Regions from separate parts of the Streptomyces sp. NPDC014801 genome, predicted to be linked through region 2. Evidence: riboswitches for the same ligand, from Rfam matches in the RefSeq annotation. Region 2 holds a riboswitch; the other holds the start of a gene.
What was found. A riboswitch is a leader RNA that binds a small molecule or an ion and turns the genes downstream of it on or off. The one in region 2 is predicted to bind cobalamin.
Positions count from the first base shown of each region.

Region 1: it holds a riboswitch for cobalamin, as region 2 does, so the genes downstream of both, cobN (cobaltochelatase subunit CobN) here and ACF1AL_RS12040 (cobalamin biosynthesis protein) in region 2, are expected to answer to the same signal.

Region 1 is NZ_JBIBXG010000024.1:12,703-20,046, forward strand. It holds gene ACF1AL_RS38295 (hypothetical protein) at 1-112, shown strand, start outside; gene ACF1AL_RS38300 (hypothetical protein) at 185-424, opposite strand; gene ACF1AL_RS38305 (superoxide dismutase) at 568-1,215, opposite strand; gene ACF1AL_RS38310 (Fur family transcriptional regulator) at 1,348-1,797, shown strand; gene cobN (cobaltochelatase subunit CobN) at 1,807-5,397, opposite strand; cobalamin riboswitch at 5,429-5,583, opposite strand; gene ACF1AL_RS38320 (cobalamin biosynthesis protein CobG) at 5,628-6,899, shown strand; gene ACF1AL_RS38325 (precorrin-8X methylmutase) at 6,892-7,344, shown strand, end outside.
Region 2 is NZ_JBIBXG010000004.1:579,553-586,896, reverse strand. It holds gene ACF1AL_RS12065 (hypothetical protein) at 1-835, opposite strand, end outside; gene ACF1AL_RS12060 (alpha/beta hydrolase) at 1,019-2,143, opposite strand; gene ACF1AL_RS12055 (class II aldolase/adducin family protein) at 2,359-3,096, opposite strand; gene ACF1AL_RS12050 (inorganic phosphate transporter) at 3,350-4,657, shown strand; gene ACF1AL_RS12045 (hypothetical protein) at 4,692-4,913, shown strand; cobalamin riboswitch at 5,044-5,179, shown strand; gene ACF1AL_RS12040 (cobalamin biosynthesis protein) at 5,285-6,229, shown strand; gene ACF1AL_RS12035 (cobyric acid synthase) at 6,226-7,344, shown strand, end outside.

The DNA of each region.
Region 1 (7,344 bases), on a different contig from region 2:
GCCCAGACGTATCGACCCCACAACGGACCGGGCCACCGCGGCGCTGATCCTCGGCTGCCGCCCGAGCCAGGTCGGCTACTGCGCGCGCTGCCAGGGACTCACCGTGCGCTAGGGGTCCCATGCCCAGGTCATCTGCCCCGCCTGCCGCGCGGCCGGGCAGGACACCGGCGGGCAGTCCGGCTGATCACCCGGCGGCCGGCAAGGCACCCTGGCCGAACGCGGGCACGTCCGCGACCGTCACGTCCAGGCGCAGCCGGGCGTAGCGGACAGGGTGGCGCCAGGCGCCGCGTTCCTGAGCGGTGTCGACCGCGATCTCGGCAACCCGGCCCGGCTCGACCAGGGTCACATCCAGGGTCCTGCTGGAGCCCCAGGACGAGGTGAAGCGGACGCCCTCCCAGGGGTGCCCGGGCGCGGCCGGCGTCAACTGCTCGGGCGCGACTGGATTGGTGCGCCGACAACGGAAAGGCTCCCGGGAGCATGTCCTCCCGGGAGCCTTCCGCTGTGCCGCCTGCCTGTGAAGGGTGAGAAGACGATCACGAGGCAGGACGCTAGGGGTGGGCTACGGCGTCACGGCTTGAGCAGCAGGCTGTCGCCGCGCTCCTTGGCGGCGGCGTAGCGCTTGGCCACGTCCTGCCAGTTGACGACCTGCCACATGGCCTCGATGAAGTCGACCTTCTGGTTCTTGTACTGGAGGTAGAAGGCGTGCTCCCAGGCGTCGAAGACCAGGATCGGGGTGGAGCCCTGGCCGACGTTGCCCTGGTGGTCATAGACCTGCTCGACGATGAGGCGACCGCTGAGCGGCTCGTAGGCGAGCACGCCCCAGCCCGAGCCCTGGGTCGTGGCGGCGGCCTTGGACAGCTGGGCCTTGAAGCCGGCGAAGGAGCCGAAGGACTCGGTGATCGCGTCCGCCAGGTCGCCGACGCCGTCCTGCGCCAGCGGCTCGCCGCCGCCGTCCTTCGGGCCGGTCATGTTCTGCCAGTAGATGGAGTGCAGGATGTGGCCCGACAGGTGGAAGGCCAGGTTCTTCTCCAGGCCATTGATCGAGCCCCACTGGTCCTTGTCGCGGGCCTCGGCGAGCTGCTCCACGGTGTCGTTCGCGCCCTTCACGTACGCCGCGTGGTGCTTGTCGTGGTGCAGCTCGATGATCTCCGGGCTGATCACCGGAGCGAGCGCCGAGTAGTCGTACGGGAGCTCCGGGAGCGTGTAGAGAGCCATGTCCTACGTCCTCCGACGTTATTGCGAACAGTATGCAGCTGCACGATAACAGCAGGAACGGTACCTTGCGATCATGCGTTGGACCTAGGACCACCCGTGTTCCGCGAGAACCCGCGGCGAGAAAGGCAGAGCGTGACCACGAGCTTGTCGTCGGCTTCCGGTGCTGCGGTACCCCTGGACGCTTCGGTGCAGCTGCGGCGTCGCGGCCTGCGCTGCACTCCGGGCCGGTTGCATGCCCTTGCCATGCTGTCCTCGTCGGGGGCCCATCTGTCGTCTGCCGAGGTGTTCGCGCAGTTGCGAGCTGTGGGCATTCCGGTGGACCGGGCGACTGTCTACCGGACCTTGGAGACGCTGGAGGCGGCCGGACTGGTGCACGCGGTTCACGGTCGGGGACCCAAGCGCTACGGGATCGGCTCCGAGCCGCACCCCCACACCGTGTGTGAGGAGTGCGGCCAGGTGGGGGATCTCACCGGTGAGCGGCTGGGAGAGACCGTGGAACGCATCATGGAGATGAGCGGCTTGCGGCCCGGGGCGAGCGGCTCGCTGTTGGTCTACGGCCTGTGCGCGCGCTGCGCGGAGTGAACAGGGCCTTCACCCCTGCCCTTCGAGGTCTCCCTCCGCCTCCAGGTACACCTGCCGCAGCTGCTCCAGCACGCCCGGATCCGGCTTGGCCCACATCCCCCGGGACTCGGCCTCCAGGAGGCGCTCGGCGATGCCGTGCAGGGCCCAGGGGTTGGCCTGCTGGAGGAACTCGCGGTTGGTCGGGTCCAGGACGTAGGTCTTGGTCAGCTTGTCGTACATCCAGTCGGCGACCACGCCGGTGGTGGCGTCGTAGCCGAAGAGGTAATCCACCGTGGCCGCAAGTTCGAAGGCGCCCTTGTAGCCGTGGCGGCGCATCGCCTCGATCCACTTGGGGTTGACGACGCGGGCGCGGAAGACGCGGGACGTCTCCTCGACCAGAGTGCGGGTGCGGACCGTCTCTGGCCGGGTGGAGTCGCCGATGTACGCCTCGGGGGCGGTGCCGCGCAGGGCACGGACTGTGGCGACCATGCCGCCGTGGTACTGGAAGTAGTCGTCGGAGTCGGCGATGTCGTGCTCGCGGGTGTCGGTGTTCTTGGCCGCGACGGCGATGCGCTTGTACGCCGTCTCCATGTCCTCGCGGGCCGGGCGGCCGTCGAGGTCGCGGCCGTAGGCGTAGCCGCCCCAGATGGTGTAGACCTCGGCGAGGTCGGCGTCGGTGCGCCAGTCGCGCGAGTCGATGAGCTGGAGCAGTCCGGCGCCGTACGTTCCGGGGCGGGAGCCGAAGATGCGGGTGGTGGCGCGGCGCTCGTCGCCGTGAGCCGCCAGGTCTGCCTGCACGTGGGTCCGGACGTGGTTGATCTCGGCCGGTTCCTCCAGGGAGGCCGCCAGGCGTACGGCGTCGTCCAGGAGCCCGATGGTGTGCGGGAAGGCGTCGCGGAAGAAGCCGGAGATGCGCAGGGTGACGTCGATGCGCGGGCGGCCCAGCTCCTCGTACGGGATGGGTTCGAGGCCGGTGACGCGGCGGGAGGCGTCGTCCCATACGGGACGGATGCCGAGCAGGGCGAGGGCCTCGGCCACGTCGTCGCCGGCGGTGCGCATGGCGCTGGTACCCCACAGGGACAGGCCGACGGAGCTGGGCCAGTCGCCGTTGTCGGTGCGGTAGCGCTGCAGCAGGGAGTCGGCGAGGGCCTGGCCGGTCTCCCAGGCGAGGCGGGAGGGGACGGCCTTGGGGTCGACGGAGTAAAAGTTGCGGCCGGTCGGCAGGACGTTGACCAGGCCGCGCAGTGGGGAGCCGGAGGGGCCGGCGGGGACGAAGCCGCCGTTCAGGGCGTGGACGACGTGGTCGAGTTCGGCGGTGGTGGCGGCGAGGCGTGGGACGACCTCGCGGGCGGCGAACGCCAGGATGGCCGCGACCTGTTCGCCGTGTTCGGTGGGTATGGCGGCCGGGTCCCAGTCGGCGTCCTCCATGGCCTGCACCAATGCCCGTGCCGTCTCCTCCGCCTCGTCGGCCGTGGTGCGGGTCGCCGAGGACTCGTCGAGGCCGAGGGCCTCGCGCAGGCCGGGCAGGGTGGTGGTGCCGCCCCAGATCTGGCGGGCGCGGAGGATGGCGAGGACGAGGTTGACGCGGTCGGGGCCGGTGGGCGGGGTGCCGAGGGTGTGAAGGCCGTCGCGGATCTGGGCGTCCTTGACCTCGCAGAGCCAGCCGTCGACGTGGAGGAGGAAGTCGTCGAAGCCGTCGTCGTCGGGGCGGTCGTCCAGGCCGAGGTCGTGGTCGAGGCGGGCGGCCTGGATGAGGGTCCAGATCTGGGCGCGGATCGCGGGCAGCTTGGCCGGGTCCATCGCGGAGATCTGGGCGTACTCGTCGAGGAGTTGCTCCAGGCGGGCGATGTCGCCGTAGGAGTCGGCGCGGGCCATGGGCGGGACGAGGTGGTCGACGAGGGTGGCGTGGACGCGGCGCTTGGCCTGGGTGCCTTCGCCGGGGTCGTTGACCAGGAACGGGTAGATGAGCGGGAGGTCGCCGAGGGCGGCGTCGGGCCCGCAGGCGGCGGACAGGCCTGCGTTCTTGCCGGGCAGCCATTCGAGGTTGCCGTGCTTGCCGAGGTGGATCATCGCGTCCGCGCCGAAGCCGCCTTCGGACTGCGGGGCGGCGATCCAGCGGTAGGCGGCCAGGTAGTGGTGGGAGGGCGGGAGGTCGGGGTCGTGGTGGATGGCGATGGGGTTCTCGCCGAAGCCGCGCGGGGGCTGGATGAGGATCAGCAGGTTGCCGTAGTGCAGGGCGGCGAGGACGATGTCGCCGTCCTTGTTGCGGCTGTGGTCGACGAACATCTCACCGGGTGCCGGCCCCCAGTGTTCTTCGACGGCTGTCCGCAGGTCCTTGGGCAGGGTGGCGAACCAGCGGCGGTAGTCGGCGGCCGGGATCCGCACCGGGTTGCGGGCCAGCTGCTCTTCGGTGAGCCAGTCCTGGTCGTGTCCGCCCGTCTCGATGAGCGCGCGGATCAGTTCGTCGCCGTCACCGGAGGCTAGCCCGGGGATGTCCTCGGCGCCGAAGTGGTAGCCCTCCTCATGAAGACGCCTGAGCAGGGCGACGGCGCTGGCCGGGGTGTCCAGTCCGACCGCGTTGCCGATCCGGGAGTGCTTGGTCGGGTACGCGGACAGGACGAGCGCCAGGCGCTTGTCGGCGGCCGGGATGTGCCTGAGGCGTGCGTGGCGTACGGCGATCCCGGCGACGCGGGCGGCGCGCTCGGGGTCGGCGACGTAGGCCGGGAGGCCGTCGGCGTCGATCTCCTTGAAGGAGAACGGCACCGTGATCAGGCGGCCGTCGAACTCGGGGACGGCGATCTGGCTGGCCGCGTCGAGCGGGGAGACGCCCTCGTCGTTGGCCTCCCATGTGGAGCGCGAGCCGGTCAGGCACAGGGCCTGGAGGATGGGCACGTCGAGGGCGGTGAGGGCGCCCGCGTCCCAGGACTCGTCGTCGCCGCCGGCCGACGCCTCGGCGGGTTTGGTGCCGCCGGCGGCCAGCACCGTGGTGACGATGGCGTCGGCGGCGCGCAGTTCGTCGATCAGGTCCGGCTCGGGGGCGCGCAGGGAGGCGACGTAGAGCGGCAGCGGCCTGCCCCCGGCCTCCTCGATCGCGTCGCACAGGGCGTGCACGAAGGCGGTGTTGCCGCTCATGTGGTGGGCGCGGTAGTAGAGCACCGCGATTTTGGGGGCGCCCGGGTCTGCCGGGGCCGGCCGCTCCAGCGGGCCCCAGGTGGGGGCCGGTGCCGGCGGATCGAAGCCGTGGCCGGTAAGCAGGACCGTGTCCGACAGGAAACGGGCGAGCTGCTCCAGGTTGGCCGGGCCTCCGTGCGCGAGATAGGCGTGGGCGTCGGCCGCGATACCGACGGGGACGGTGGAGGCGGCCATCAGCTGGGCGTCGGGAGCCTGTTCGCCGGTGAGGACGACAACGGGCCGGCCGTCGGCCAGCAGCAGGTCGAGCCCGTCTTGCCAGGCGCGCAGTCCGCCCAGGAGGCGGACGACGACCAGGCCTACGCCGTCCAGGAGGGCGGGGAGTTCGTCCAGGTCGAGGCGGGCCGGGTTGGCGAAGCGGTATGCGACCGGGCCGTCGGCCGCTCGGGCGCTGAGCAGGTCGGTGTCGGACGTCGACAGCAGGAGGATCATGCGGCGTCTGGCCTTCCTCGGGGTCCGCGCCCCGGGTGGTGTCGGACGGCGGGAGTTCCTGGCTCACCCGTCCATGGAGGTGGCGGGTTCACAGTGGCGGGACCGCGCCGGATTTGCACCGGGCTTCCTCCCCTGTCGCCGTCTTGGCGAGGTGGACCGGATGATCCACCGAGGAGCATAGTAAGGGGCACCACACCAGTGCGGGGCATACCTTCGGTCTGATCATCGGTATGCTCGCCGCCATGTCTACGGCACCCGTACCTCCGTCGCCCGAGGCCGCAGCGGCCTTCCGGGACCGCGGTGACGCCTGCCCGGGGGCGCTGCGTCTGCATGCCGCGGGGGACGGTGCGCTGGCCCGAGTGCGCGTTCCCGGTGGGGTGTTGAGCGTCGATCAGGCTCGGGCTCTCGGGCAGGCGGCACTCGAGTTGGGGGACGGCGAGCTGCACCTGACCTCTCGGGGCAACGTGCAGTTGCGGGGGCTCGCCGGCGGGTGCGGTGGGGAACTGGCGAACCGGCTCACCGCGACGGGGTTGCTGCCCTCTGCGCGGCACGAGCGGATCCGCAACATCGTCGCCTCCCCCCTGTCCGGACTGGACGCAGACGGGCACACCGACGTACGTCCCTGGCTGCGGAAGCTGGACGCTCTGCTGTGCGCGAGCGACACCGCGACGGGCCTGTCGGGGCGTTTCCTCTTCGCCCTCGACGACGGGCGGGGGGACGTCGCCGGCCTCGACGCGGACGTGACGGTGCGCGCGGCACCGGACGGGAACGCCTGGATGCGCATCGGCTCCTGCGGCCGCCTTGCCCGCGTCAGCGCCGACGAGGCACCCGCGGCGGCACTCCTCGCCGCAGAAGCCTTCCTCAAGGCGAGCCGCGGACAGGCGTGGCGGGTGGCCGAACTCCCGGACCGGGGAGACGGCCTGGCCGCCGAGGTGGTGCGCTGGACGCCTGCCGCGAGTTCTGTGGTCGCACCGTGGCCCGTCGGAGCACAGCCACGGCCTGGCGCGATCGCGCATTCGGGGGGTGTGTCCGTCCTCGCCCCGCTGGGCCGCGTCAGTGCCGTCCAGTGGGCGGAGTTGACGGCCGCCGCGTCGCACGAGCTGCGGCTGACGCCCTGGCGGGGCGTCGTGCTGCCCGCGACCCCGGCCAAGCGGCTCACCGATCTGGCCGCCACAGGACTGATCACCGATCCGGCGTCTGCCTGGCTGCGGGTCGGTGCCTGCATCGGGCGGCCGGGGTGCGCCAAGTCGCGAGCGGATGTCAGGGCGGACGCGGTGGGAGCCCTCGGCGCGAGCGGCAGCCTCCCGGTCTACCTCTCCGGCTGCGAGCGGCGCTGCGGCCGGCCGCTCGGCGACCACGTCGACGCCGTCGCCACCGGGGACGGCGGCTACCGGATCACCGCCGTACGAGGCGGACGTGAGGGCACCGCCCGCACCATCGACGATCCCTCGCAGCTCGCTGCCGCCCTGGCTGCGGCGAGCACGGACCCCACGGATGACTAGGAGCACGGTGTTCGAGTACGAGAAGGACGGCGCGGCCATCTACCGCCAGTCCTTTGCCACCATTCGCGCGGAGGCGGACCTCGCGGGTCTGCCCGCTGACGTCTCGCAGGTCGCGGTCCGGATGATCCACGCCTGCGGGATGGTCGACCTGGTCCGGGACCTGGCGTACACGCCGGGTGTGGTGGCCCGGGCCCGCGAGGCGCTGCGCGCGGGCGCGCCCGTCTTCTGCGACGTGCAGATGGTGGCCAGCGGTGTGACCCGCAAGCGGCTCCCGGCCGGCAACGACGTGCTCTGCACGCTGTCCGACCCGTCCGTGGCGGACCTCGCGCGCAAGCTGGGGACCACGCGCAGCGCCGCCACCCTGGAACTGTGGCGCGACCGGCTGGAGGGCGCGGTGGTCGCCGTCGGCAACGCGCCCACCGCGCTTTTCCGCCTGCTGGAGATG
Region 2 (7,344 bases):
CGAGGGCGCGCAGCGCCCAGTCGAGCAGCGGCGCGAGCTCGGCCGCCTCGGCCGGTTCCGCGGGGGTGGACGCCACGGGGACGGCCGTGGCGTCCGCCGGGCCCGAGGGGGCGCCGGGGCGCGCGGTGGCCGACGCGGTGGCGCGGGGCGGCGCCGTGCGGGCGCCGGGCTCCTCGGACAGGTCGGCGCCGTCCGGGACGTAGGAGATCTCACAGCGCTCGGTGCGCAGCTCGGTGACCCGCTGGCGCAGCAGGTCGAGGAGCTGGTCCACGGGCACGGGGCCGGCGGAGAGCTGGAGGAAGGACAGCACCTGGGGCATGGCGGAGACGACCTCGGCGACGGCCGCGGGCTCCAGGTCCCCGGGTTCGGGGTGGGCGAGCGACCAGGCGTCGAACAGGGCGACCCAGCCCCGCAGGACGGCACTGTCGTCTCGGTTCCAGGCGCGCAGCCGCCAGCCGGGGCGGGCGCTGTCGCCGTGGACCTCGACCAGGCCGGCGAGGCGGGCGATGTCCCAGTCGTGGCGGACCTGATCCACGGTCAGGCCCAGGTCGCGTGCGGCGCGTTCCGCGGTGGTGTCGGAGAGGGTGGCCTTGCCGTCGGCGGTGGCACCGTTCCGGCCGGGGCCCAGCGCGGCGTCGGCCCAGCGGGCGACGCGGGCGGCGGCGGCCAGGCCGGAGCGAGCCATTCCGGCCAGCTCCGCGGGCGCCGGGGTGCCCTCGGGCGGGCGGGGTGCCCGACGGCGCGGGCGCCGCTGGTTCACGGCTCTGGGGGCGGCGGCCAGGGGTCGGGGTCGGACGAGACGAAGCCTGGAGTCGCGCGGGATACGGGACGTCACGGGTGCAGTCTTCCGGTTGACGGTCCGAAAACCCAAACGGAATGTCACCGCGGGCGACGGGGAGGGCCGGCGGACCGCCTCGGGGCGGCGAGGGGAGGCGTGATCAGGCCAGTCGTACGGCCTGGGACGGAGCACGGAAGCGGAATGAGGACCACCGGCACGGAGACGGGAGGGGGCCGGCGGTCACATCAGGGGGGTCAGGAAGCGGCGCAGGGTCTCCTCGTAGGTGCCCGGGTCGGCGTTCCACATCGCGGCGTGCGGCGCGTGGGGCACGGTGTGCAGGGCGACCAGGTCGGGGCGGCGCTCGGCGAAACGGCGGGAGTCGCGCCAGGGGGCCACCGTGTCGCCGGGGCCGTGGAAGATCATCGTCGGCACGGCGAGGCCGTCGGCGTCGCTGCCGTGGACCGGGCCGTCCTGCAGCCCGGTGCGGCCCTGCGCGGCCCGCACCGCGAGCGGCAGCAGCGCGCCCGGCGTGCGCCGGGCCAGCGCCAGGGCGCGCAGGGTGGCCTGCCAGCTGAACACCGGGGAGTCCAGGACCAGCCCGGAGACGTGCTCCCGCATCCCCGACCGCTCGGCCGCGCGCAGCGCCATCGTCGCGCCGGTGGACCAGCCGTACAGCACGACGCGGCGGGCGCCGTAGCGCACGGCGTAGCGGATCGCGGCGTCCACGTCGCGCCACTCGGTCTCGCCGAAGTGGTTCAGGCCGTCCGGGCGGCGCGGGGCGCCGAGGTCGCCGCGGTAGGCGAGGGAGAGCACGGGCAGGCGCAGCCGGTGCAGCAGGCCCACGACGTTCAGCGGGTGCTCGCGGGTGGCGCCGAGGCCGTGCACGGCGATCACCCAGGTGTCCCTCGCGCCGGGCACGAACCACGCGGGCAGCGCGCCCAGCTCGCCGGGCACGTCCACGTCGGCGTGGTCCAGGCCCAGCGCGGCGCGCGGGTCGCCGACGTGGACGTTGGGGGTGAGCCACACCTTGTCGCCGGGTTCGAGGGTGCCGTGCGTGACGCGTTCGAGACGGCGTACGACGGTGTCGGCGGGGTGGTCGGCGGAGTCCAGGACCTGGCCGACCACCGCGTGGCTGCCGTCGCCGGCGAGCCCGTAGGTGCCCGGGCGCAGGGCCGCCAGGTCGCGGGTGAGCGTGATCTGGCCGGCGGCCGTGCCGTGCACGGTGAGCCGGGGCTCCGTGGGCAGCGGACGGCCCGGCGGCGCCTTGAGCGCTGCGTCGCTGGCGAGTCGGCCGGCGGCCACGGCGGCGGCCCCGGCGCCCATCACGGCGGTGACGGCAGCGGCCGTCGCTTTGACAGTGCGCACGACATCCAGTTTCCCGGCGAGCCCCACCTCAAGCCACCGGAAGCGACACCCGGAGTGACCGGCCCGACCGAAACGCCCCCCACGCCCCGAGGGTCCAGTCACGACCGACGGGACGACACCCCGCTCAGGGGCGCGGGGAACCGCGCGACCAGCCCCCACACGCCCGCACCGGCACCCGCACCCCCAGGGCACCCGCAGCTCACCGCCCCGCCCCCTCACCCCCGCTGCCCATACCCCCGCAGCCGTTCCGTCACCTCGGCCAGGTCCGCCTCCGTCAGGAGGGTCGGGGTGCGGTCCGGGACCGACGAGGCCGTCAGCCACAGGCGGCACATCCACTCCAGCTGGGCCGTGCGGTCGTAGGCCTGGTCGAGGCCGGCGCCGTAGGTGATCGTCCCGTGGTTCTGCAGCAGGCAGCCCGTGCGGCCGGCCAGGGCGTCCAGCATGTGGCGGGCCAGTTCCTCCGTGCCGTACGTCGCGTACGGGGCGACCCGGACGGGGCCGCCGAGGGCCGCGGCCATGTAGTGGACGAGCGGCAGCTCGGAGACCAGCGTGGAGACGGCGGTCGCGTGCACCGCGTGCGTGTGCACGACGGCCCCCGCGTCGGTGGTGCGGTATACGGCGAGGTGCATCGGCAGCTCGCTCGTCGGCACCAGCGAGCCGCGCACCTGACGGCCGTCGAGATCGACCGCCGTCAGGTCCTGCGGCCGCAGCCGGTCGTAGGGCACGCCCGACGGGGTGACCAGCACCAGGTCGCCGACGCGCACCGAGACGTTGCCGGACGTGCCGACGACCAGCCCGTCGGCCACGGTCCGGCGCGCCGTCGCGACCAGCTCCGCCCAGGCCGCCGCTTCGTCCTCACCACCGGGAACGACCGGCTCCGGTCCCGTCCCGCTCCCGCCCTCCGCGCGGGCCCCCGGCCCGTCCCCCGCCGTCCACCGCTGCTTCGCCGACATGCCGCGATCCTGCCAGGGGCGCCCCGCCCGGGCATGTCCCCCGGCGCAGTGACCGGAATCTCATCCACGCCGCCCCGGGCCACCGGAACGAGCGGCGCGAGCCGCGGGGCCCGTGTGCCGTACGGGCCGTCGGCGGCGAGCGGAGCGGCACCCCCCTCTTTCCGACATCGGGACGCCCGGCCCAGTTCACCTTCCGTTCACCCGGGTTACCTACGTTCGGCTCGCCAATGACTTCGAACGAATGCCTGGGTAAATGGAAAGCTTCTCGCTGATCCTCGCGATTGTGGTCGTCACCGCACTCGCGTTCGATTTCACGAACGGTTTCCACGACACCGCCAACGCGATGGCCACCACCATCTCGACCGGCGCGCTGCGGCCCAAGATCGCCGTGGCCATGTCCGCCGCCCTCAACCTTGTGGGCGCCTTCCTCTCCGTGGAGGTCGCCAACACGATCTCCAAGGGTCTCGTCGACGAGAGCGGCATCCGTCCCGAGGTCATCTTCGCCGCCCTGGTCGGCGCGATCCTCTGGAACCTGCTGACCTGGCTCGTGGGCCTGCCCTCCAGCTCCTCCCACGCCCTGATGGGCGGTCTGATCGGCGCCACCGTCGCCTCCGCCGGCTTCGGCGCGGTCCACGGCGACGTGCTCGTGACCAAGGTGCTGCTGCCCGCGGTGGCCGCCCCGATCGTCGCCGGGCTCGCCGCGATGGCCGCCACGCGGCTGTCGTACACGATCGGCAAGAAGGCCGACGGCAAGGCCGCCGAGAAGGGCTACCGGGCCGGCCAGATCGCCTCCGCGGGCCTGGTCTCCCTCGCCCACGGCACCAACGACGCGCAGAAGACGATGGGCGTCATCACCCTGGCCCTGGTCGCCGGCGGCGCCGTCGCGCCCGACTCCGACCCTCCCACCTGGGTGATCCTCTCCGCCGGCCTGGCCATCGCGCTCGGCACCTACATCGGCGGCTGGCGCATCATCCGCACCATGGGCAAGGGCCTGACGGACATGCAGCCGCAGCAGGGCTTCGCCGCCCAGACCAGCGCGGCCACCGCCATCCTCGCCTCCTCCCACCTCGGCTTCTCGCTGTCCACCACGCACGTCGTCTCCGGCTCCGTGATGGGCGCGGGCCTGGGCCGCAAGGGCGGCGTGGTGCGCTGGTCGACCGCGACCCGGATGTTCGTCGCCTGGGCGCTGACCCTGCCGGCCGCCGCCCTGGTCGGCGCGCTCGCCGAGTACGTCACCGGCCTCGGTGACTGGGGCACCGCGCTGGTCGCCGTCTTCCTGGTGGCCTCCAGCTTCGCCATCTGGCGGATCTCCCGCCGCGAGGTCGTCGACCACACCAACGTCAACGCCGCCGACCCCGCCACGGAGGAGCCGGCCGGCGTGGTGACCACCGCGATCGCCGCCGTGACCCCGCCCCCGGCCGCCGGCCTGGCCGCCGTGGGCGACCCGGCGGCCTCGGTCCCGGCCACCCCCGAGGACCTGACGGCCACCATCCCGGCCCCCGCGGCCGCGGAGCCGGCGGCCACCGCCACGCCCGCCGCGAACCCGGCCCCGGCCGCCTGACGGCCGCTCACGGGAACGAAGGAAGAGAAGCAGCATGAAGATCGACTGGGCGGCCCTCGGCTCCGTCTTCGGTGTCAGCCTCGCGGTCACCGTCGGCCTGGTGACCCTGTTCACCCTCGGCATCATGGGCCTCTCCCGCCGTGAGCGGGTCCAGGCCCAGGGCGGCTCGGCCGCCCTCGCGGTCACCGGCGCGTACGTCTGCTTCGCCGCGTGCGCGGCGGCGGTGGCGTACGGGATCCATCTGATCGTCGCCTGACCTCACGCATCGGCGGACGCGGGGTGCCCCACCGGCACCCCGCGTTCGCGTGTGACCTGGCAGGTCCCCTCCGTGTGGGCCTGCCCACACTCCTCCACCCCAGGTCAAGGGCAAGTTGACGGCCCTCGAACAGCCGTGGTGGACTGCCGGGGCCAAGTTGCGGCGGCAGGAGAGGAAGCCGGTGGAAGTCCGGCGCGGTCCCGCCACTGTCACCGGGGTGCGAACCCCGGGAGCCAGGAACTCTCACCGCCGATCTCCTTCGAACCAGGGCGCGGACACCCTGAGTGAGGACATGACGCCATGCGCGGCTGCCGGTCGAGGACCAGGCCCACCCTTCCCGCTCCGCTCGACCCCGCGGTCGGCTGAGCCCGATGCGAGCCGAACGCGTCTTCGCGTACGGCGCCGCCGCCGGCCTCCTCGGCGACCTCCTCCTCGGTGACCCGCGGCGCGGGCACCCGGTCGCCGTGTTCGGACGGGCCGCGGCCGCCGTCGAACGCGCCCTGTGGCGCGACCACCGCGGCTGGGGCGCCCTGCACACCGCCGTCTGCGCGGGCGGCGCCGTCGCCCTCGGGGCCGCCGCCACCCGTGCCGTCCGCCGCTCCCCCGCCGCCTCCGTGGCGCTGACCGCGGCCGCCACCTGGTCCGTCGTCGGCGGGACCTCCCTCGCCCGCGAGGCCCGCGCCATCGGCCGGGCCCTGGACGCCGGTGACGTCGAGGCCGCCCGCGCCCGCCTGCCCCACCTGTGCGGACGCGACCCGCAGGCCCTGGACGCCGACGGCATCGCACGGGCGGTCGTGGAGTCCGTCGCCGAGAACACCTCCGACGCCGTCGTGGGCGCCCTGGTGTGGGGCGCGCTCGCCGGGGTGCCGGGACTGCTGGGCTTCCGCGCGGTGAACACCCTGGACGCGATGGTGGGTCACAAGTCGCCCCGCCACCTGCGCTTCGGCTGGGCCTCGGCGCGCCTGGACGACCTCGCTGGCTGGCCGGGCGCGCGGCTGACCGCCGCCCTCGCCGCGGCCGCGGGGCCCGACCCGCGCGGCGCCCTGCGGGCCTGGAAGGCGGACGCCGGCCGGCACCCGAGCCCCAACGCCGGGCCCGTGGAGGCCTCCTTCGCGGGCGCCCTCGGCGTACGGCTCGGCGGCACCCTCTCCTACGGCGGCCGGGTCGAGCACCGGCCCGTCCTGAACGGGGCGACGGGACGCGCCGTCGCCGTGACCGACATCGACCGGGCGGTACGGCTGTCCCGCCGGGTCGGCTGGCTCGCGCTCGGCGTGGGAGTGGCCGGGCGTCTGGTAGCGAAGGGGCGGAAGAAATGAACGGTGGTCTCCTCGTCGCCGGCACCACCTCCGACGCCGGCAAGAGCGTCGTGACCGCCGGGATCTGCCGGTGGCTGGTGCGGCAGGGCGTGAAGGTGGCGCCCTTCAAGGCGCAGAACATGTCGCTGAACTCCTTCGTCACACGGGAGGGCGCCGAGATCGGGCGGGCGCAGGCCATGCAGGCCCAGGCGTGCCGGATCGAGCCGACCGCGCTGATGAACCCGGTGCTGCTCAAGCCCGGTGGTGAACAGAGCAGCCAGGTGGTGCTGCTGGGCAAGCCGGTGGGCGAGCTGAGCGCACGCGGCTACCACGGCGGACGCCAGCAGAAGCTGCTGGGCACGGTGCTGGACTGCCTGGCCGAGTTGCGGGGCACGTATGACGCGGTGATCTGCGAGGGGGCGGGGTCGCCGGCCGAGATCAACCTGCGCCGGACCGACATCGTGAACATGGGCATCGCGCGGGGCGCGCGACTGCCCGTGCTCGTCGTCGGCGACATCGACCGCGGGGGCGTGTTCGCGTCCTTCTTCGGCACCGTCGCGCTGCTCTCCCGCGAGGACCAGGAGCTGGTCGCCGGGTTCCTGGTGAACAAGTTCCGCGGTGACGTCTCCCTGCTGGAGCCGGGCCTGGACATGCTCCACGGCCTCACCGGGCGGCGGACGTACGGCGTGCTGCCCTTCCGGCACGGGCTCGGCATCGACGAGGAGGACGGGCTGCGGGTGTCCCTGCGCGGCACGGTCCGCGAGTCGAACGTCTCCCCGCCGGTCGGCGAGGACGTGCTGCGGGTCGCCGTCTGCGCGATCCCGCTGATGTCCAATTTCACCGACGTGGACGCGCTCGCCGCCGAACCCGGCGTGGTCGTGCGGTTCGTGGACCGGCCGGAGGAACTGGCCGACGCGGACCTGGTGGTGATCCCGGGGACGCGCGGCACGGTCCGCGCGCTGGAGTGGCTGCGCGAGCGCGGCCTGGCGGACGCGCTGGTCCGCAGGGCGGCCGAGGGGCGGCCGGTCCTCGGCGTCTGCGGCGGCTTCCAGATCCTCGGCGAGCACATCGAGGACGAGGTGGAGAGCCGGCGCGGGCACGTCGACGGGCTCGGCATCCTGCCCGTGCGGGTGCGC